DNA from 4 places in the Cytobacillus sp. FSL W8-0315 genome. Region 1 is predicted to be linked to each of the others. Evidence: riboswitches for the same ligand, from Rfam matches in the RefSeq annotation. Region 1 holds a riboswitch; each other region holds the start of a gene.
What was found. Region 1 has a riboswitch for S-adenosylmethionine ahead of MKY20_RS17590 (methionine biosynthesis PLP-dependent protein). Riboswitches for the same ligand answer to the same signal wherever they lie in the genome.
Positions count from the first base shown of each region.

Region 1 (5,502 bases):
AGTCTGACAGGGGTACCATCAGATAAAATGGTTGCAAAAGCCAGTGTTTCAGCAAGTCCCCAATCAATCTTGCCGTCTCCTTCAAGCGCTTCCAATCTGCGCTGCAGGATTTTGCCGAGTTTATCAAACACTTTGAAATCCTCTGGCCATTTTAATAATTCTTCGTTAATTTGCTTTAATTTATCGACAGACACAGCTGTTTTAATTTTTGGCAGACCCTTTTCGACTGTTTCAGGTGGATTGGTTAACTCCGCCTCTTTCTTTTCTTTTGGAACCTTTTCATAGGCAGCCTTCATTTTTTCCAGTACTTCATGATGAATGCCCTCTGCTTCCTCTTTGGAAATGATCTTTTCATTTAGAAGCTTATCAGCATACAGCGCTTTCACGGTTGGACGCTTGCGAATAATGTTATACATAAGAGGATTAGTCGTCATAGGCTCGTCCATCTCGTTGTGCCCAAATCTGCGGTATCCGATTAAGTCGATAAGGATATCCTTTTGGAATTTCGCACGATATTCACAAGCAATTCTTGCCGCTGCAACTACTGCTTCAGGTTCATCTGCATTCACATGCAGAATTGGCATTTCATAACCTTTGGCAAGATCACTTGCATATCTGGTAGAACGTGAATCATGTGATTCTGTTGTGAAACCAATTGTATTATTGGCAATGATATGGATCGAACCGCCCGTATTGTAGCCAGTCAGCTGTCCAAGGTTCAGTGTTTCTGCTACAATTCCCTGTCCTGGGAATGCTGCGTCTCCATGTATGATAATGGCTAAAGCAGCTTTTGGATCTACTTCAGGATAACCGGCCTTTGTTCTATTATCCTGTGAAGCTCTGGTATAGCCCTCAACCAGTGAACCTACAAATTCAAGATGGCTCGGATTGTTAGCTAATGTCAGTCTGGCTATGGTCGTATTCTCATCTTTGATCTGTTTATCAAGACCAAGGTGATATTTAACGTCGCCTGTCCAGCCGTAATTGATTCCGATAGATCCTTCGGAAGGAACGAGTTCTTTATTTGGCGCATGCTGGAATTCCGCGAAGATCATTTCATACGGCTTTCCAAGCACATGGGCAAGAACATTTAATCTTCCGCGGTGGGCCATGCCGATGTTAATTGTTTTGGCTCCATCAGAAACGGATTCAGAAACAATTTCATCCAGTAATGGAACCATTGTATCAAGACCCTCAATTGAGAATCTTTTCTGGCCAACGAATGTTTTATGAAGGAATTTTTCAAATTCCTCAACTTCAGTCAGTCTTCTTAAAACTTTCAGTTTTTCTGCCTTCTGCATTGACAGTTTATGGCTGTTGGCCCCTATTTTACGGCGAAGCCAGTCTTTTTCGTTTTCATCAAATATATGCTGGAATTCAAACGCAATTGGTCCCATATAAGCGCTTTTCAGGAATTCAATTGCTTCAAGTCCGTTGCGTAATGGATAGGTGGCGTCTTTAGTAATGACACCGGCAGGAATCTCTTTTAAATCATTTTCAGTTAAGCCATATTTGCTCAGTTCGAATAATGCACTTTCAGATTTATTGTTACCCAGCGGATAAATATCTGCAGCCAAGTGGCCATATGTGCGGATATTATCAGCAAGGCGAATCGCAGCAAGTGTTTTTTCAAGCTGTCCGGCATTCATTGGCTGATTTGCTGATGAAGCCATTTGCGGAGTTCCTTCACTCGCTAGAGGGGAACCATTTCTTTCAAAGTAGTCTTTCATTTCAGGATCGATAGAAGATGGATCCTCTAAGTATCTTTCATATAGTTCAATAACGTAGCCAAGGTTGGGGCCATGAAATCCTTGTTCAAAAGGTCCCTCACCATTCGATGGCTTTTTCATGGAAAATTACCTCCATAACTGTTTTTAAGTAAATAATTCAAATACATTTTTCTCCCCTGAAAATACAATACCCGTCTATATGATGCATTAACGTTTTATTTTTACGAATAATAATATTTTTCAGAGGATAAAACGTTTCCACAGTTATTCTAACACGGAAAATCTAGTTGTACAAAGATAAAAACATGAATATAGTGGAAAACTATTAAAAATTTTTTTTTAGTAATTACTTATTCTAATAAAATGTTTTGTTAAATGTTAAACAATTATAAATAAGAAATAACTGGGTGGTTTTTAGGGGTTCATTTTAGATTGTTATTATACTTAAAATGTTGCCCGCTGATTTCAGCACGGGACCTTCTTTCCGCCGGGAGGAACAGAGGTCCTCAGCTCCGCCTGCGCGGTCTCCCGCTCCCTCTCCTGCCGCAGGACATTTAAAAAGGCTTCCTTGACTAATACCGCACGACGAAAATGCGGATGAATTTTCGAGAATCATGTGCCCATAGCGATGATCAGTTCAGGTTAATAACTAAGTTCAAGCAAAAATTCAAAAACATTTTGTAAAAGCACTTTCTTATATAGAAGACAAAATAAAAAAGCCGGCAGTCGTCCGGCTTTAAAAAGTCTCAACTAAGTTAATATAGATTTGTTTCACTGCATTCGCATTTTTTCTGTTTTCTTTTAGGGAAGATTCAATTGCTTCTCTCGTTTCCACAGGAAAATCAAAATGGCCGCAAGTTGTACATTTTTCGAACATGGACCCAGAAACATTTACTTCAATGCCATCCATGGTCTGGAATACTGCTGGACCCTCGGATTCCGCAAACCGGTGGCGGCAGTGGCTATGTTCACGCATATTAGCTCCCCTCCAAGAAAAATTTCATTTACGTTCATTATAAAACAAATATTCTGAACTTTAAAGTGATCCCCTTCTAACATTTTATGCCAGGTTTTTTTCAAAAGAATAATTTGTGTATTTTTAAGACACATTAAAATTATTCAAATTCAGGAGGTTTTTCCATGAATATTGGCAGAGCAAAAGAGATTGCTGAGTCTGCTGAAATGCACTGTGTTACTTTGAATGGCATCCCGATCATCATTCAGCATGTAGATGAGCAGACTAAGACAGCACGTGTTTACACAAAAGCAGATTCTGAAAAAGAAATGGATGTGCCGGTTAACGATTTGATTGAAGAATGAATACCCCAAAAAAACTTTCCAGAATCTGATGGGAAGTTTTTTTGTTCAAAATTTTCCTCATTCCCCCTAAAAAATGGAGACTGAGGGCAAAAGGACGCAAGATACCTGGTCGGATATTTTTTATAACATAAAATATTCAAAAAAGTGTTGACGATTAGCGGTTTACTGTAGTAAAGTTTAGAGAAAATTTAATATTTGATTTCTTATCCAGAGAGGTCGAGGGTAAGGCCCGACGACGCCTCAGCAACCAGCAATCATTTTTTTGATTGAAAAGGTGCTAATTCCTGCAAGTTTCTAAAACTTGAAAGATAAGAAGAATGGCTGATCACATTAAAAAGTCTTCTTCTTATAGAAGGCTTTTTTTTTATTTTTTATAAGGAGTGGTTACAAGCATGTATAATATTGACACCAGATTAGCGCAAATCGGAAACAGGAGCGAGTCAGCAACAGGTGCTGTCAACCCGCCCGTATATTTTTCCACGGCATATCGCCATGAAGGCATTGGCCAGTCAACTGGCTTTGACTATAGCAGAACAGGCAACCCTACCCGCCAGCTGCTTGAGGAGGCAATCGCCGATCTGGAAGAAGGCGACCAAGGCTATGCCTGCAGTTCTGGAATGGCCGCAATTCTTACCATTCTTTCTCTTTTTAAATCCGGAGATGAATGGATTGTATCAAAGGATTTATATGGCGGTACATATCGTCTGCTTGAACAGGGCTTCAAGAAGTGGGGACTTCAGTGCAAATATGTAAATACCAGCAATTCCGAAGATGTTGAACTATTAATCACGGAAAAGACCAAGGCAATATTTCTGGAGACTCCAACTAATCCGCTTATGGAACAGACTGACATTCAATTGATAGCAGACATTGCCCAAAAGCATAATATCCTCCTTATAGTTGATAACACGTTTTATACCCCTCTCCTTCAGCAGCCGTTAAAGCTTGGAGCTGATATTGTGATCCATAGTGCAACCAAGTATCTTGGCGGGCATAATGATGTCCTTGCCGGATTAATTGTTGCAAAAGGCAAAGAGTTATGTGAGGCACTGGCGATGAACCACAATGCCGCAGGTGCTGTCCTTAGCCCTTTTGATTCATGGCTGTTGATCAGAGGGATGAAGACACTCTCTCTCCGCATGGAACGTCATGAAGAAAATGCGAAGGAATTAGCAGAATTTTTATCGGGCCACGATGCAGTAACAGATGTCCTTTATCCCGGCAAGGGCGGCATGATATCATTCCGAATCAAGGATGAATCCTGGGTGAATCCATTTCTGCAGAGCCTCTCCCTTATCTCCTTTGCTGAAAGCCTCGGAGGAGTCGAGAGTTTCATAACTTATCCAGCAACCCAGACACATGCGGACATTCCTGAAGAAATCCGTATTGAAACCGGTGTCTGTAATAGGCTTCTGCGTTTCTCGGTTGGAATAGAAAATGCAGAAGATTTGAAGGCGGATCTTGAACATGCTTTTGCTAAGGTTATTAAGGAGGCAGTACGATGAGTTCGAATTACACATTCCAAACGAAATTACTTCACAATAATCAAAAATTCGACCCGGAAACAGGAGCTGTCAGTGTACCGATCCAGCATGCCTCCACTTTTCATCAAAAAGATATTGATGTGTTCGGAAAATATGATTACAGCCGCAGCCTGAATCCAACAAGGGAAGCACTTGAAGAAGTCATCGCGGAGCTTGAAGAAGGTATTAGAGGGTTTGCCTTTTCTTCTGGAATGGCTGCCATTTCTACAGCATTCCTCCTCTTATCTCAGGGAGATCATGTTGTCATTACAGAAGATGTATATGGCGGAACCTATCGAATGACAACAGAAGTCCTGTCCCGCTTTGGCATTGAGCACACATTTGTTGATATGACAAATCTTGAGGAAGTAAAAGAAGCAATCCGTCCCAACACGAAAGTTTTCTATGTAGAGACTCCTTCCAACCCGCTGCTGAAAGTGACAGATATACAGGCCATCAGTTCACTTGCAAGACAGCATGGAGCCTTGACATTTGTGGATAATACCTTCCTGACCCCTGCCCTTCAAAAACCGCTTTCTTTAGGTGCAGATATAGTGCTGCACAGCGCAACCAAATTTTTATCCGGACACAGCGACGTCGTGGCTGGCCTAGCGGTTGTGAAAGATCCGGATTTAGGTGCAAGACTTGCTTTTCTCCAGAACTCCTTTGGAGCCGTTTTGGGTGTTCAGGATGCGTGGCTTGTGCTGAGAGGCATTAAAACGCTGCAGGTCAGGCTTGATCAGTCTGTGAAATCAGCTAAGAAAATTGCTGGTTTCCTTAATGATCACCCATCTGTTAAGAAGGTGCATTATCCAGGTTTTGCAGATCATCCCGGATATAAAATCCAGAAAATGCAGGCTGTGAACGCAGGTGCCGTCCTATCTTTTGAGCTTGAAGATGAGCTATCGATGAGAAGATTTGTTGAAAAT
Region 1 covers NZ_JBBOOC010000001.1:3,441,727-3,447,228, reverse strand. The annotation lists gene sucA (2-oxoglutarate dehydrogenase E1 component) at 1-1,850, opposite strand, end outside; gene MKY20_RS17600 (hypothetical protein) at 2,467-2,706, opposite strand; gene MKY20_RS17595 (H-type small acid-soluble spore protein) at 2,871-3,050, shown strand; SAM riboswitch class I at 3,251-3,365, shown strand; gene MKY20_RS17590 (methionine biosynthesis PLP-dependent protein) at 3,443-4,555, shown strand; gene metC (cystathionine beta-lyase) at 4,552-5,502, shown strand, end outside.

Region 2 (5,502 bases), 2.2 Mb from region 1:
GCCCGGCCACTGCCCGCTCAACTTCAAAACCTTCCTTCTCAAGGATGCCTGAAAGCAAGCCAGAGGCAAAAAACTCCTCATTTCCTATTTCCGGGGTCGCATGGATCCGGTGGCTTGCGGAAAGATAAAGTTCTTTATTTCCCTCAACATTTTTCTTGATTGCTTCTTTCAGTTCAGATAGTGCTTTTACAGGTGCCGCCATCATTGTTCCTCCTTTATAAATAATTTTTTACCAGCCAATATCACTTAAAGGAATAAAAGTCGGGATCATGCTTCCGTCATATTCCTTCGTAATGAAATCAGCTACATCATCTTCCTGGTAAAGTTCAGCAATTCTCTTAAGCGTTTTGTTATCCTTGTCTTCTGTTCGGACAGCAATGATATTTACGTATGGAGTAGCGGTTTCACTTTCAATAAAAATTGAATCCTTAGTTGGGTTAAAGCCTGCATCTACGGCAATTCCGTTATTGATTACAGAAGCAGAGACATCCGGAAGTGCACGCGGTGTCTGCGCTGATACCATTTCTACAAATTCAAGGTTCTTCGGATTTTCAACGATTTTATTCAAGTCCAGGTTTCCGTCATAGTCCTCGGATAATTTAATCAGGCCGGCTTCCTCCAGTAAAAGAAGGGCTCTTCCGCCATTTGAAGCATCATTTGGAATGGCAATTTTGCCGCCTTCCGGAATGTCTTCTGCCGATTTTACTTTTTCAGAATAAAGCCCCATTGGTGCTAAAACAGTTGTCGCTATTGGGGTAAGATCCATATTATGCTCTTTAATAAAAGTGTCAAAATAAGCGACTGTTTGGAATGCATTCACATCAAGATCGCCTTCTGCAAGGGCAACATTTGGCTGCACATAGTCAGAGAATGTCACAACTTCAATTTCAATGCCTTCCTTTTCAGCCTTTTCTGCAATAAAGTCCCAGATGCGTGTATCAGAACCGCTTACACCTAATTTAATCTTCTTTGTTTCTTCTCCTCCAGTTGTGCTTGAGCATGCTGCAGTGAACACACCCAATGCTAAAATAATGAATGTTAAGAATAGTTTTTTCATGATGTATTTCCTCCTTATTTATCTTCTTCTGATTTTTTTGGATAAGATATTTCCGAATGACTGCAGGCCCTGAACCATGACAACTAAGATCGCAACGGTAATCAGCATGACTGTTGTATCGAATCTCTGGTAGCCGTAGGTAATGGCGAGGTCACCAAGCCCGCCGCCTCCGACTGCCCCGGCCATGGCTGATGCTCCGACCAATCCGATTGTTGCAATTGTAAAGCCTAATACCAGCGAACTAAGTGCTTCCGGAATCAGGAATTTTAATATTATCTGGCCTGGTGTTGCTCCCATTGCTTCTGCAGCTTCTATGACTCCCGGATCTACCTCAAGCAATGAGTTTTCTATTAATCTTGCAATATATGGCCCGGCATAAAAGACTAGCGGCACTACGGCTGCAGCCGTACCTATCGATGTTCCGACAATCAGCCTGGTAATGGGGATAATGGCCACCATTAAAATGATGAAGGGAACTGATCTGAAAATATTAATAATGCTGTTTATGATATTAAAAACAACGAGGTTTTCCAGCAGATGCCCTTTCCTTGTTACGACAAGCAATATACCAAGCGGCAGTCCGATAATAGCTGAAAACAGCAATGAGAATGCCACCATTTGAACCGTTTCGATTAAGGCTTCGATGATTTTTTCCTGATTAACTAGCACGTGTTGTCACTTCCTTTATTGAAACTTTTTCCTGGCTGATGTACTGTATAGCACGTCTGATTTCACTGTCCGGACCCTGGAATTCGACAATCAGGTTGCCAAACGGTGTTCCCTGAAGTTCAGTAATATTTCCAAACAGGACGTTGAAGTCGATATTAAACTTTTTGGCAACCTGCGAGAGGAGCGGCTGCCCGGCAGAATTTCCAACAAAGTTGATTCTAAATACCTTTTGAAGCCCTTGCTGTTTTTCAATCACTTCTTTAATGGAGTCAGGTATTTGATCATTCATGACAGTGCTGACAAAGTTTTTCGCTGTTTGTGTCTTTGGTGATGAAAAGACATTGAAGACGGTTCCTTCTTCGATAATTTTTCCTGCCTCTATTACAGCGACACGATCACAGATCTCTCTGATTACAGACATTTCATGGGTAATGATCAGTATAGTAATGTTGTATTCTTTATTTATTTTTTTCAGCAGCTGCAGGATAGAGCTGGTTGTCTGCGGATCCAGCGCTGAAGTTGCTTCATCACATAATAGAATGGAAGGCTGGGTCGCCAGCGCCCTGGCAATTCCGATCCGCTGCTTTTGCCCGCCTGACAGCTGATCGGGATAGCTGTTTGCCTTGTCTGCAAGCCCCACGAATTCTAATAGTTCATGGACACGCTTTTTGATGTCATCTTTAGGGATCTTAGCCAGTGTGAGCGGCATCGCCACATTGGCAAACACTGTTTTCGAATTTAAAAGATTAAAATGCTGAAAGACCATCCCGATGTTTCTTTTCACTTCGCGAATTTCTCTTACAGATAAAGCCGTCAGATCATGTCCACTGACAATGACCTTTCCTGAAGTCGGCTTCTCCAGCCAATTGACACAGCGGATCAAAGAGCTCTTTCCCGCACCGCTGAAGCCGATCACACCGAAAATCTCACCTTTGTTAATCTTTAAGTCTATTCCATTTAAAGCAGCTACCTGCTGTCCTCCGCTTTCATAGATTTTCTTTAAATTCTGAAACTCTATCATTCAGCATCTCTCCTTTTCTAAATGTTATATATAATTAATCCCATGGGAAAACTAAGAATTATATCCTGAAATTTACCCCTTCTAACAGAAGAGGTTTTTTGAAGTCCCCTCCTTATCTTTCAGGCTATCGCCTGCTGGATTTGGCACAGTGCAGTCTGCCTGCTGCCGAAGCTTCATTGGGCCAGGTCCCTCTGCTTCTCTCGATAAGAATTATTCATATGTTTATGAATAGAATCTTGATGCATTTTTTCGGATAAAAACAAAAACCCTCTTCTAAAGAAAGAAGAGGGCGGCATTTATCAATGGTCCTCTTCTTATCTTTCAAGCTACGCTTGCTGGATTTGGCACGGTACACTTTTGTCCGCTGCCGAGGTGTCATAGGGCCAGTCCCTCAACCTCTCTGGATAAGAAGATTTTTATTATTCGGTTGTTTAATATGCTTATTACTTTACCACCATAAAGAAAAGGATGTCAATCATTATTTTTCAAATATTTTCACTTGGGCCATTTTCAAAAATTTCCGTTACTTTAACAGAGCTGTCTTTACGGTGAATAATCATCACACCTGCCAGAGCGATTATACCACCCGCAATGGATAACATAGTCGGCACCTCTCCCAGCCAAACCCAAGCAATGACAAATGCTATTGCTGGTGTCAGATAAAGAGAGCTTGTCGCTTCAGAAGTCCCTCCTATGGACGCAAGAAAAGCTAGGGCAATATATGGAATTACCGTTGGAAAAATCCCCAAATAGATGACACTTAAAGTGGATTCGGCCGATGCATGAAAGATCTCATTACCAAGCCCAGGAAGATAAATCAGCATAAAACCAGTCCCTGCCCATACCGTATAGGATGTAAATGACAAAAATCCGTATTTATTAAAGTATTTAGTCTGAAACACGAAATAGATGCTTTCTGAAATGGAAGCAAGCAGGACAAATAAAATACCGGTTTGGATTTCAAACCCTCCTCCTGCACCAAGCGAAATAAGTGCGGCACCAGCAATACTGACTGCTGAACCAGTCCACCTGACCCTTCCAAACCTTTCCCTTAAAAATAAAGCAGCCAAAGCAGCCGAAAAGATCGGAGTCATTGATACAATCAAGCTTGCCGGTCCGGCGCTTACTGTTTTTTCCCCAATGTTGAGAGCTGTATGATAAACCGTAAAACCAAGGAATCCAAGCATAAAAATAGCAGGAAGATCTTTTATATCCGGAAGACGCATCCTTGTCAGCAGTGCTAAGACACCAAGTGCAGCCGAACCAACTAAAAGTCTAAAAAGGGCAAGGTGCTCAGGGGAGTACGATTCAAGCCCAGCCCGAATTCCCGGGAATGCGGATGCCCAAAGAATGATGATAGAACTATGCGCCCCGATAATCATAAATTTCTTATTTGCCAACTTCATCCCCCTTATCAACATTTCCAGCCATTATCTGTGCTGCTTTTCAGGATAATCAATAACTGATACAATGTCCTCAACCAATTAGGAAAGAATTTTGCCAGCCAATTTTCATAAAGGCGGTTATATGGATGGATACAGCACAATTGCCAAAATATCAGCGAGTTATTGAGACTATTAAAGGAAAGATTTCCAAAGGGGAATGGCCAATCGGAAGTAAAATTCCAAGCCAGCGGAAACTGGCTGAGGAGTTTGGAGTAAACCGAAGCACAATTATCACTGCTCTGGAAGAACTTTCTGCAGATGGACTAATAGAAGGGAAAACGGGAGTTGGCACTAAGGTTATTAATAATACTTGGACTCTGCTCGCTTCAAGGCAGTCTGCCAACTGGAGTGAATATATCGATACAGGGATACACAGAGCCAGCGAAAAAATCGTTCAGGAAATTAATGACTTAGAAATGGATCCCGCTTTTATACAGCTCAGCAAAGGAGAGCTTTCCCCTGAGATTTCCCCTGTGCAAACGATGCAGAAAGTTCTAAAGGAAGCTGCTGATGAATTGAGTGAACTCGGTTATGAGGAACCAAAGGGGTATTTGCCATTAAGACAGGCAGTTAGTGAATATTTGGCAGCATCTGGAATAGACGCTTCTCCTTCCTCGATACTTATTGTTTCTGGAGGGCTGCAAGCCCTGCAGCTTGTTTCATTGGGCCTTGTGCAAAGAGGGGCACCCGTATTTCTGGAAAAGCCCTCTTACTTATATTCTTTACAGCTTTTCCGGTCATCAGGCATGAATTTAAAAGGATTGCCGATGGATAAAGAGGGAGTTATCACGAAAAGCATCTCTTTGAAGAAATATGAAAAAGGGAAATCCATTTTATATACGATTCCTTCCTACCATAACCCGACTGGAATTTTAATGACAGAAAAAAGACGGAGGGAACTGCTTGATGTTTGCAGAATAGAACAGCTGCCAATTGTGGAAGACGATATTTATCGTGAGCTATGGCTTGATGAAATGCCCCCTCCACCATTAAAAGCAATGGACAAAAACGGCCAGGTCCTTTATATGGGAAGCTTGTCAAAAACATTGAGTCCCGGACTTCGAATAGGCTGGGTAGCAGCACCTGAACCTGTTATCGACCGGCTTGCAGATCTTAAAATGCAGACTGACTATGGTTCAAGTTCACTTTCACAAAGGGTAGCTGAAAAATGGCTGTCCACCGGCCTCTATCAAAAGCATATGGAAAGGGTACGTGAGCAGCTGAGAATTCGTCGTAATACTGCCCTGAATACATTAGATGCTCACTTGTCCGGGATAGCAGAATGGAATTCTCCGGAAGGAGGTTTTTTT
Region 2 covers NZ_JBBOOC010000001.1:1,261,248-1,266,749, reverse strand. The annotation lists gene MKY20_RS06485 (M20 family metallopeptidase) at 1-202, opposite strand, end outside; gene MKY20_RS06480 (MetQ/NlpA family ABC transporter substrate-binding protein) at 230-1,057, opposite strand; gene MKY20_RS06475 (methionine ABC transporter permease) at 1,076-1,726, opposite strand; gene MKY20_RS06470 (methionine ABC transporter ATP-binding protein) at 1,716-2,747, opposite strand; SAM riboswitch class I at 2,857-2,957, opposite strand; SAM riboswitch class I at 3,059-3,158, opposite strand; gene MKY20_RS06465 (DMT family transporter) at 3,233-4,147, opposite strand; gene MKY20_RS06460 (aminotransferase-like domain-containing protein) at 4,279-5,502, shown strand, end outside.
Region 2: it holds a riboswitch for S-adenosylmethionine, as region 1 does, so the genes downstream of both, MKY20_RS06470 (methionine ABC transporter ATP-binding protein) here and MKY20_RS17590 (methionine biosynthesis PLP-dependent protein) in region 1, are expected to answer to the same signal.

Region 3 (5,502 bases), 400 kb from region 1:
GGGGAAGAACAGAAGAAGCATACGATCCTGCAGGAAACGGTGAAAGAAAAGCAGGAGCGAAAAGATGAGCTGGCTTTTCACCTTTTATTGAAAGAATGGCATGAAGGGGAACAGAGCATCCGCGCTCTTTCCCAGCAGATTGTGAAGCTTGAGCAAAACAGCGGCCTGGAGCAAGTGAATCAAAGAATGGATGAAATCAAAAAAGAAGCGGCACAGCATTGGGAAAAATCCGCCGCAGCTATTAGGGAAGCCGTTCAGCATTATTCCGGATATCAGAAGTTTTTAAAGAAGAAAACAAACGAACTGTCAAAGCAGGATAAACAAAAGACCCGGGAGATTGCCCAGCTTCGTACGGAAATTGATTTTCTTTATACTAAAATTCATGAATTTGAATCAAAAGAAGAACAACTTATCAAAGAATTCGGTGATCGCTTAACCTATGATTTACAGGGATTTATCGAAAATCTTAACAAGCAGATAGAATCCAAAAAAGAGGCTCTCGAAGATTTACAGGCAAAAGAGAAACAATCAAATGAAAAGCAAAATCAGCTAGCATCTGCGCATGGTACGCTTGCTCAATCCATTCAGTTTTCTGAAGAGAAGTGTAAAGAGTTAAAGATGAAAAGTGAAGAGATGCATCGAAAAGAAGCGAAGCTGTACGATAAGCTGCAAGTTGTGCTTGACGATGTCTCAGCGCAGTTCACGAATGCTCTTTTATCCAAATATGCCCAGCAGGTGGAAGAGCTCCTCGTTCAAAATCGTGAGCAAGGGGAAGAAATAAAGAAAGCGCTCTGGGAAACGCAGCTGGATTTTGCTTTGAATGATGAGCATTTCTGGATTGCGAATAATGATGTGAAGGAACTGAAGGAATGGATTGATGAGAAAACAGGGATAGATGTGTTCTACGGCTCACAATTTCTGCAATCTTTAAAACCGGATGAAATGGCTAGCCACATGCTCACTCATCCGCTCCTGCCCTACGGCTTAGTGGTCAGCAGGCCGCAATGGGAAAAAGTGAATAAACAGGTCCTTGCAGGAAGAATGTTTAAGAGCCCTGTCCCGATTTTTATGAGGGAAGAAATGGCGGGCGAAAATCAGCAAAATACGTTTGTGATGATCACCGGTACGGAGAAGGAACTTCTGACAAATAAAAATCAGTTCACGAACTGGAAAATTAAGATTGCCAAAGAAATAGAAGAAAAAAAAGATGCACTTCTAGAAATGGAACAAACAGAGAGTTCTCTCCGCCGCATTTTAAAAGAAATCGACCGTTTCCTTTCCAATGACCTTGCCGGTGATATTGAAAGAGCGCTGCTTCAGGAAAAAGAAGCCCTGCTTTCCAAGAAAAACGAATTACAGGCCATCATCGTTCAGGAGGAAAAAGAAAAAGAACGGCAGCTGGGACTTAGAGATCAGCTTGAAAAGACGAAGGAAAAGATTGAAAATCTATCTAAAGATGTGGAGTCTCTGGAAAGCTTTAATCGTGAAAAGTCGCTGCACCTTGAAAATAAACGGGTAAAGCAGGAAAAAGAGAAACAAAAGGAAGCTTTCGAAAGTGTACAGAAAGAGCTTGCAAACGAGCATCAGACCATCATTGATCTGCAGGAAAAGTGGAGCCAAACGTACTTGGAATGGAAGCTATCAGCTGAGCAAAATATTAAGGAGATTAGCTTCTTTATTGATGGTGCGGTTTTTCCAGCCGCTGAGAAAGCAGAAGCTTCTGAAGAGGTTCCGCGATTATCATCGCATATGCTGGAAGAAATCATTGGAAGCATTGAGGAGCTTAAACAGCTGCAAAAATCAAAAGAAGAACAAGCCAGTGAATTGCTGGCGATCCAGGCGACAAGAGAATCGGAGCAAAAACAGCAAAAGAAGCTGGAGAAAAAACTTCATGCTCTTAACGAAGAGTGGAAGGATGCGTCTGTACCGGATGAACCTATGAGTATTTTGGAAAAGATGGTTCAAACAGCTGCAAAGGAAACAAAGGCAGCAGAGAAAGAAGAGCGAGAGCAGGGAACAACTGTAACAGTTGCTGACACTTCTTTAAAGCATGCGAAGGCGCAGCGTGATAAGACTGTTAAAAAAGTGGCCAAGCATGATAAACAGCCTGAAGAATGGGAAGAACTTGATCTGGAAGTGAAGACGGTTGAGATTACAGACCAGACCAAACAGACGAATGCAGAAATTAAGAAAACGGAAGAGCGCAAAAAAGAGACGGAGCAAAACATTGCTGAATTTGAAAACAATCAATTGCATCTATCCGTAATCCTTAAAGAGGAAGCAGCAGCTTTTACGGATGAAGATATTGAAAAAATAAAGAGCCAGGGAAAGCAAAGCATCATTTCCTGGAGTGAAAAACATCAGGGTATCCAGGATGAAGGCCAGGAGAAGCACGCAAAAATTGAACAATCCCTGCGCAATTTAAAACTCAATATTGAAGGCAAGGATTGGGAGATCCGCTTTAAGAATGAAGTCTTAACTACGCTTGATCATATGGATACAAGGCATTACGCACATATTCAAAGTGTTGTCCAAAACATGAAGCGCTTCTCACAGAGCGGCTTAGAGCAGCTGGAACGCGATAAAGAACGGGCAGAAAAGGCGCAAAACTTCTGGGCAAGCCGTGCGAGTATGAAGGTGATGAGTATTTCGGAAGCGATTCGCTCGATGATTGCGAAAATGAAGCTGAAGAATGAACGAGGGTCTTTCCCGCTCGTCCAGCTCAAAGAAGACATCCTGCCTAAAAAAGCGGAAGATATTGAACCTTTACTGAAACAGCATTTTGTTTCGGCCATTAACAAAATTACGAAACGATTCGAGATGATTGATGACCATAATCTGGAGCTGGATCAGGAAATCAAACAGCTCATCAGTGATGAGCAGATTTTATTTGTCTCCCTCAGGAATCGTTACCCGGAACTGCTGGTATATAATATGCGTACTGATAATGCCTTCATGTATGGAAAACCGCAGCGTGAGCATTATTCAACCTGGCAGACGATCAACCAGGGTTCAAAGACTAAATCGGATGGCAGCGGCGGCCAAAAGTTATCTGCCCGCATGGTCATGATGATGATGCTTCTTTCGGTTAAGAGTGAAACTGATCAAAGCTGGGTTCCGTTAGTCTGTGATAATCCGTTCGGACAAGCGGCTTCTGCCCATGTGCTTGACCCGATTTTCGCTGTAGCTGATAAGCTGAAGTTTCAATTCATCGTCGTTACTCCGCCTGAGTTGGTAAAAACAGAGATCAGCCAGAGGTTTGATGCGTACTATAAATTGGATTTCATCCGGGAAAAAGGGAAAGAGATTGTGTCGGATACGATTGTACCGGCATTTCGAATTTATCAGGGAGAGGAAGCAGTTCATTAGATTAAAAGAATTAAAGTATTGCCATCTTGCAAAAAATATGCAATACTTGGTTGAAAATAATATTTTATACAAATTCTTATCCAGAGAGGTGGAGGGACTGGCCCTGCGAAGCCTCAGCAACCCCTGATTATGTCAGGAAGGTGCTAATTCCAACAGAGTTGACGCTCTGGGAGATAAGAGGTCGTTTTTGATAATAAAGGCCTCTTATAAAGAGGCCTTTTTTTGATGTTCTTTTTAGGTTGATCTCGGTTTAGATAATAACGAAGAAAGAGGAGGAAAAACAAAATGGAAAACAGTGTTATACAGGTACCGGAAGCATATTCGAGAATATTACAGGATTCTGATGTGCTGGGTTTCGGGCAATCATGTGATCGAAAAACAGGGTTTTTACTAAAGGGGCTGGCTGCCTCCAAACCAGGAGGAAGCTTTTTGGAGCTGGGCACAGGTACGGGGGCATCTGCTTCCTGGATCATAGATGGGATGGATGAAAGCAGTAAGCTAACGACCGTTGACATAGATTCGACAGTTCAATCCATCGCGAAAAAAAACCTCGGGTATGACAGCAGAATTACATTTTGCTGTGAGGACGGAGCAGCTTTTATTCAAAACCTGTCGGAAAGGTTCGATTTTATTTTTGCAGATACGTGGCCAGGGAAATTTGAGCTTCTGGACAAAACCCTGGATCATTTAAATATCGGCGGTTTTTATGTGATTCATGATGTGTTTCCGCAGCAGAAATTGCCTGAAGAATTTCGGATCAAAGCCACTAAACTCCTGAAAACACTGCAGGACAGACCTGACCTGGACATTACAGAATTGGATTGGTCTACTGGGCTGATACTGGCAGTGAAGACAGCGGTTTGATAGTTTATTAAGGGGGGACGTTCCATGAGTAGCGTTAAAAATCAGGTTAAACATGTATTGTATGAAGGTGAAACCATTATTGAATGTCTAAGCTGTTCATTAGTGGCTCATTTCTGTTTAGCACCGCATCCAGGCTTCTTTGCGGCAACAAACAAAAGACTGCTGTTTTATGGAATTCCTGCATCAGGAACAACCAAGGATTTAGTTGAAGAATTTGCGTATATCAATTTAACTTCCATTGAAGAAAAAAGGGGAATCACCGGCAGGCATATTCATATGTACTATAACCAGGACTTGTATAAATTTCAGCAAATCCAGGGGATGAATATGTTTGATTTTATGGCAGCGGTTAAGGAAAAGATGTGTATGTTTGCTGCTTCGGCAAAAGAGCGTTATCCCGTAGGATAAACGCCCTTTTAAATTGTGGAATTTATAGCTTAGCTTAGTTGCTCAGACAACTTTTCCATGATTTAGTGATTAACTGGACTCCTCTCTCAATCTCGTCCATCGAGGGTGCGCCATATCCAATCATCACATGATGGTTTGGCTTGTGCAGCTGATACATAGGCGAAACAGCATCGATTTCAACACCTGCCGACTTTGCCAGTTCAATTGCTTTCGCTTCAGTCAATCCTTCGGGTAATTTCACGATGATATGCAAGCCCGCTGTATCTCCAATGATGTCAAAGTGGTCTCCTAAGTGTTTTGACAGGCTTTCTATTAAACAGCTCCGCTTGGATCGATATAACGTTCTCATTTTTGCTATATGAGATGTATAAAGTCCTTCTTCCATAAATTTTGCAGCAGCCTGCTGATCGATTCTTGAAACATTCGTCTTTTGGTAAGCATTAAATTTTTCAAAGTCTTGCTGCAGAGATACTGGCATAATCAGATAGCTGATCCGAAGTGATGGCAGCAATGTTTTTGAAAAGGTGCCAAAGTACAGTACCCGCCCGGTTGAATCCAAATGGGACAATGCCGGGATTGGTGCCCCTTTGTAGCGGAATTCAGAATCATAGTCATCCTCGATAATATAAGCGTCCTGTTTGATTGCCCAATTTAACAGCTCAATCCTTCTGGCAATAGACATAATTGTACCGGTAGGGTATTGATGAGCAGGTGTCGTATACAATAATTTTATTGGCTCTTCAGCATCAGGCACACAGCATCCATCCTCATCCACAGAAATCGGATAACAAGGCAGCTGTAATTGATCAAAAACAGATCTTGCCCGAATAAAACCTGGATCTTCAATCCCGATGGCTTTCC
Region 3 covers NZ_JBBOOC010000001.1:3,846,208-3,851,709, reverse strand. The annotation lists gene MKY20_RS19640 (hypothetical protein) at 1-3,369, shown strand, start outside; SAM riboswitch class I at 3,443-3,549, shown strand; gene MKY20_RS19635 (O-methyltransferase) at 3,655-4,233, shown strand; gene MKY20_RS19630 (PH domain-containing protein) at 4,258-4,641, shown strand; gene pdxR (MocR-like pyridoxine biosynthesis transcription factor PdxR) at 4,676-5,502, opposite strand, start outside.
Region 3: it holds a riboswitch for S-adenosylmethionine, as region 1 does, so the genes downstream of both, MKY20_RS19635 (O-methyltransferase) here and MKY20_RS17590 (methionine biosynthesis PLP-dependent protein) in region 1, are expected to answer to the same signal.

Region 4 (5,502 bases), 920 kb from region 1:
CTGGTTTTCAATGGCACGCGCAATCAAAAGTGCCCGCCAATGTGCCAGCCGGGCCAATGGCCATTCAGCTACTACAAATAAAGCTTCAGCACCTTCCGCTGTATGGGTCCGCACCCACTCAGGAAAACGGATATCATAACAAATCATCCCTGCAAACTTCCTATTTTCCAGTGAAAAAACTCCCTTGGCTGTCCCTCCGTTCAGATAGAGATGTTCATTCATCAGCTTGAACAAGTGCAGCTTGCTGTATTCATGTATAAGGTCACCTTGGTTATCTACAATCAGCAGAGTGTTGTAAATGCCATCGGGTGTTTTCTTTGCAACAGATCCGCCAATCATATGAACCCGATTGCTCTGTGCGGCCTCTTTCAAAAAGACTAGCGATGATTCTGCATCCTGGTCTGCAATTTCACCCAATCTGGTCAAGTCATAACCAGTCGTCCAAAGTTCCGGCAGCACAATAACATCCGGTTTATCCCTAAGCGCCTTTTTAATCATGATTTCGGCTGCTTTAAAATTATCCTCAGGTTTTCCAAATGCAATATCCATTTGCAAACAGGCAATCTTTAATTTCATAAAACTCCCCCGCAATCATCATATCCTTATGGTAAAATTAGTCCGATAGATGGAAATTTTCAAAATTTTACTTTACATCTTACCATTTACGTTATATCATTTGTGACTATATTTTCAATCTTTTTTTTAAGCAGGTGAACAATTTGGTAAATTATCCGCAATCAGATCTTTTGAAAAGTCTGCCTAAACAGTTTTTTGCATCTTTGACAGCCAAAGTGGGGAGAAAACTCCAACAAGGGCATGATGTCATCAATCTTGGACAGGGCAATCCTGACATGCCTACACCAGAGCATATTGTCAAGAGTCTTCAAAGTGCAGCCGATAATCCGCAAAACCATAAATATTCCCCTTTCCAGGGCTTCCCGTATTTAAAAAAGGCAGCTGCTGACTTTTATAAAAGGGAATTTAATGTTGAATTGGATCCTGAAACCGAAATAGCCATCCTTTTTGGTGGTAAAGCAGGATTGGTTGAAATCCCTCAATGCCTTTTAAACCCTGGGGACAGCGTATTGGTTCCGGACCCGGGATATCCTGATTATTGGTCAGGTGTTGCACTTGCCAAAGCAAAAATGGTGACAATGTCTCTAAGAGAAGAAAATAACTTCCTGCCAGTATACAGTGAATTGTCAGCAGACCAGCTTAATGCAGCCAAACTGATGTTCCTTAATTATCCAAATAATCCCACTGGAGCAGTGGCAAACAAGGACTTTTTTCAAGAAACAGTTGATTTGAGCAGAAGCCATGGTATTTGCATCGTCCATGATTTTGCATATGGAGGAATTGGTTTTGACGGCATAAAGCCTGAAAGCTTTCTTCAGGCAGAAGGGGCAAAAGAGGTCGGAATTGAAATTTATACACTTTCAAAAACATTTAATATGGCAGGCTGGAGAGTTGGATTTGCAGCTGGAAATGCAAGTGTCATCGCAGCACTGAACCTTATGCAGGATCATCTATACGTCAGCTTGTTTGGTGCTGTTCAGGAAGCTGCAGCAGTTGCTCTGTCAGGACCACAGGATTGTGTTAAAGAATTGAATTCCATATACGAATCCAGACGTAATACATTCATCTCTGGCCTCAGGGAAATCGGCTGGAATGTTCAAGCTCCTAAAGGCTCTTTTTTTGCATGGCTCAAGGTCCCTGAACAATTTACATCGGAAGAGTTTGCTGACTATCTCTTGGATAAAGCGCATATTGCGGTTGCACCAGGCATCGGATTTGGTGATTTTGGAGAAGGGTATGTGAGAGCGGGTTTACTGACATCTGAGGAGAGACTTAAAGAAGCAGTGGGCAGAATAAAAAAATTAAATTTATTTTAAATTTTTCTCATAATTCAATTGACAAAAATATTAAGCACTGTCATAATTCTAATTAAATTTTAATTCTAAATTAACTGAATACTCGTTTCGTTTTCTTATCAAGAGCAGGCGGAGGGACTAGCCCTATGAAGCCCGGCAACCGACTTATACATGAGCACGGTGCTAAATCTTGCAGCTTATAGCTGAAAGATAAGAAGATGTTAGATTGCTATCCTAACCTCTTCTTATTTGAAGAGGTTTTTTATTGTTTTCATTCTTTGATTTTTGAAAGGAAGAATATACATGAGTGAAATTATTGCAACGTATCTGGTTCATGATGAAAAACATAACCCGGAGAAAAAGGCCGAGGAGATCGCTTTAGGCTTAACGGTCGGGTCATGGACCCATTTGCCGGAACTAGAAAAACAGCAGCTGGAAAAGCATAAAGGCAGGGTCGTTTCTGTTGAAGACTATACTAAAGATGAAGAAAAAAAGGAAACAGCCGCAGTCATTAAGATTGCCTATCCAACTGTTAATTTCAGTCCTGATTTACCGGCAATATTAACAACAGTCTTTGGAAAACTATCATTGGATGGAAAGATTAAATTGTTAGATTTACAGTTTTCCAATGAACTTAAAAGCTTTTTTCCTGGGCCACGATTCGGGATTGACGGACTGAGGGAAAAACTGAATGTATATGATAGACCCCTTCTGATGAGCATCTTCAAAGGGGTGCTGGGCAAAGACATGGATTTTTTAACTTCGCAGCTGAGGGAACAGGCCCTTGGCGGCATCGACCTTGTAAAAGATGATGAAATTCTATTTGAAAACCGCCTTACACCTTTTGAAGCCCGGATAACCGAAGGCAAAGAAGTGCTAAGGCAGGTTTATGAGGAAACAGGCCACCGTACCCTATATGCTGTGAATTTAACAGGCAGGTCTTTTGATTTAAAAGATAAGGCAAGGAAAGCATCCAGACTTGGTGCAGATCTTCTTCTCTTCAACGTATTCTCGTATGGGCTCGATGTTTTGCAGTCATTAAGAGAAGATGATGAGATAGGGCTGCCTATCATGGCACATCCTGCAGTTAGTGGAGCTCTTTCTGCTTCAAGTGTTTATGGGATTTCCTATCCTTTGCTTTTAGGCAAACTCCTCAGGTATGCAGGCGCAGACTTTTCTCTATTCCCTTCACCTTATGGATCGGTTGCCCTTGAAAAAACTCTGGCCTTATCAATTGGGGATACCCTGACTAGGAATGATTTCTGCAAAAGAACCTTTCCGGTTCCATCAGCCGGCATCCATCCGGGTCTTGTACCTTTGCTTTTCGAAGACTTCGGAATAGACAGTGTAATTAATGCCGGAGGTGGCGTACATGGGCATCCGGATGGGGCAAGAGGAGGCGGTTTGGCATTCCGCCAGGCAATAGATTTAATTTTAAATGGGGCTTCTTTAACAGATGCTCCATCAAACTTCCCTGAATTAAAAAAAGCGATTGATCTGTGGGGGTACAAAGAGGTGGCTGTAAAGAATGGCTAAAGTGGCGGTATTTTGTGATTTTGATGGAACTATTACCGAAAACGATAACATCATTCATATCATGAAGCACTTTGCTCCTTCTCAATGGGAGGGGATAAAAAATCAAGTTCTGGGACAGGAAATTACCATTCAAGAAGGAGTAGGAAAGATGTTTTCCCTTCTGCCAAGCAGTCTGAAAGATGCTATCACCGATTTCATCTTAGAAAATGCAAGAGTAAGAGAGGGATTTCAGCCATTTATCGATTATCTGGAAAAAGAAAAAATACCGCTTTATATAGTCAGCGGAGGAATAGATTTTTTTGTGGCTCCTGTACTGGATAAGTATGGACCCTTTGAAGAGGTGTTCTGCAATAGTTCTGATTTTAGCGGCGATACAATTAATATCTTATGGCCCCATAGCTGCGATGAAAAATGCAATAAGAATTGCGGCTGCTGCAAGCCTTCTATTATGAGGAAACTGGTGGATGAGAACACCTTTAAAGTGGTGATCGGAGATTCAGTAACCGATCTGGAGGCTGCCAAACAGGCAGACTTTGTCATTGCCAGAGATCTGCTCCTGGAGAAAAGCAAAGAGATGAACCTAAATCATTCTGCCTTTGAAACATTCTATGATTGCATTGAGCTTTTAAAAAGATTAAATGAGGTGAGGGTATGAGCAGAGTTGGGGAAAAATGGAATGAGCTTGCAGATATTAAGGAAGAGCTTGCAGAAAGGGACTGGTTTATGGGAACAAGCGGAAATCTGGCCATTAAGGTCAGCTCACATCCCCTTCAATTCCTCGTAACAGCAAGCGGAAAGGATAAAAGGAAACGCACTGATGAAGACTTTCTCCTTGTTGATGAATATGGACACCCGGCAGGGGAAACACATTTAAAGCCTTCTGCTGAAACACTTCTGCATTCTGAGATATATCGAAGAACGAAAGCTGAATGCAGTCTTCATGTACATACGATTGACAATAATGTCATTTCAGAAATTTATGGTGATCAGGCGGCGGTTACATTTAAAGGGCAAGAGCTGATTAAAGCATTTGATAAGTGGGAGGAAGATGCTGTTCTCGAGATTCCGATTATTCCGAATCATGCGCATATTCCAACGCTGGCAAAGTGTTTTTCTTCCCATGTACATGAAGATTCAGGTGCCGTCTTGATAAGAAATCATGGAATTACAGTATGGGGCAGAACCTCCTTTGAGGCTAAAAAGATCCTTGAGGCTTCAGAGTTTCTGTTCCGTTATCAGTTAAGGCTCCTGGCATATAAGCCCGATCAGCTAATTAAAGTAGTTTAATATATGAACTGCTGTTATTAAATCATGCGAGAAAAAAATTATAATAGAGAGGAATGATTAGATTGGCATATATCGTACTGAAAAATTCAAAAAAAGAAATTAGGAATCAGGAAGAGGTTGCTGCTTTTCTGGAAAAGCAGGAGGTTATCTATGAGCAATGGGCAATAGATAAATTGCCTGAAAATCTGCAGGAAAAATATTTACTTTCCGATGATGAGAAACAAGAAATTCTGGCTGCATTTGCTGAAGAAATTAAGGATATTTCTGATCGAAGAGGATATAAGGCACAGGATGTAATTTCCCTTTCAGAGAATACGCCGAATTTAGAACAGCTTCTTCAGAATTTCCAGCAGGAGCATCATCATACAGATGATGAGGTGAGATTTATTGTCAGCGGTCATGGAGTCTTTATTATACAAGGAAAAGATGGAGAGTTCTTTGAAGTATTCCTGAATCCTGGCGATTTAATATCCGTACCCGAAAACATCCGTCATTATTTTACTCTTCAGGAGGATCGAAAAGTAGTAGCCATCCGGATTTTTGTTACCGCAGAAGGATGGGTGCCAATTTATGAAAAAAAGGAAGTTCATCAATAATTTAATGACCCACCCATTGCCCCCGGCATTGGGTTTTTATTTTCCTGCTATAACAATTGGATATTTTTTTAACATATTATGGTCTTGCGATTTTTTTATCAAATCCCGTTGATGCCACATAATAAATTTAGCAGAATGTGTCGAAACCCCATGAGGGCGAATTGAAATTGATGTCGATAAAAATAAATTCGGAAAAAGATTGTCTAATATTG
Region 4 covers NZ_JBBOOC010000001.1:4,360,409-4,365,910, reverse strand. The annotation lists gene MKY20_RS22400 (carbon-nitrogen family hydrolase) at 1-576, opposite strand, end outside; gene MKY20_RS22395 (pyridoxal phosphate-dependent aminotransferase) at 720-1,892, shown strand; SAM riboswitch class I at 1,985-2,088, shown strand; gene mtnW (2,3-diketo-5-methylthiopentyl-1-phosphate enolase) at 2,175-3,407, shown strand; gene MKY20_RS22385 (2-hydroxy-3-keto-5-methylthiopentenyl-1-phosphate phosphatase) at 3,400-4,062, shown strand; gene MKY20_RS22380 (methylthioribulose 1-phosphate dehydratase) at 4,059-4,694, shown strand; gene MKY20_RS22375 (1,2-dihydroxy-3-keto-5-methylthiopentene dioxygenase) at 4,748-5,290, shown strand.
Region 4: it holds a riboswitch for S-adenosylmethionine, as region 1 does, so the genes downstream of both, mtnW (2,3-diketo-5-methylthiopentyl-1-phosphate enolase) here and MKY20_RS17590 (methionine biosynthesis PLP-dependent protein) in region 1, are expected to answer to the same signal.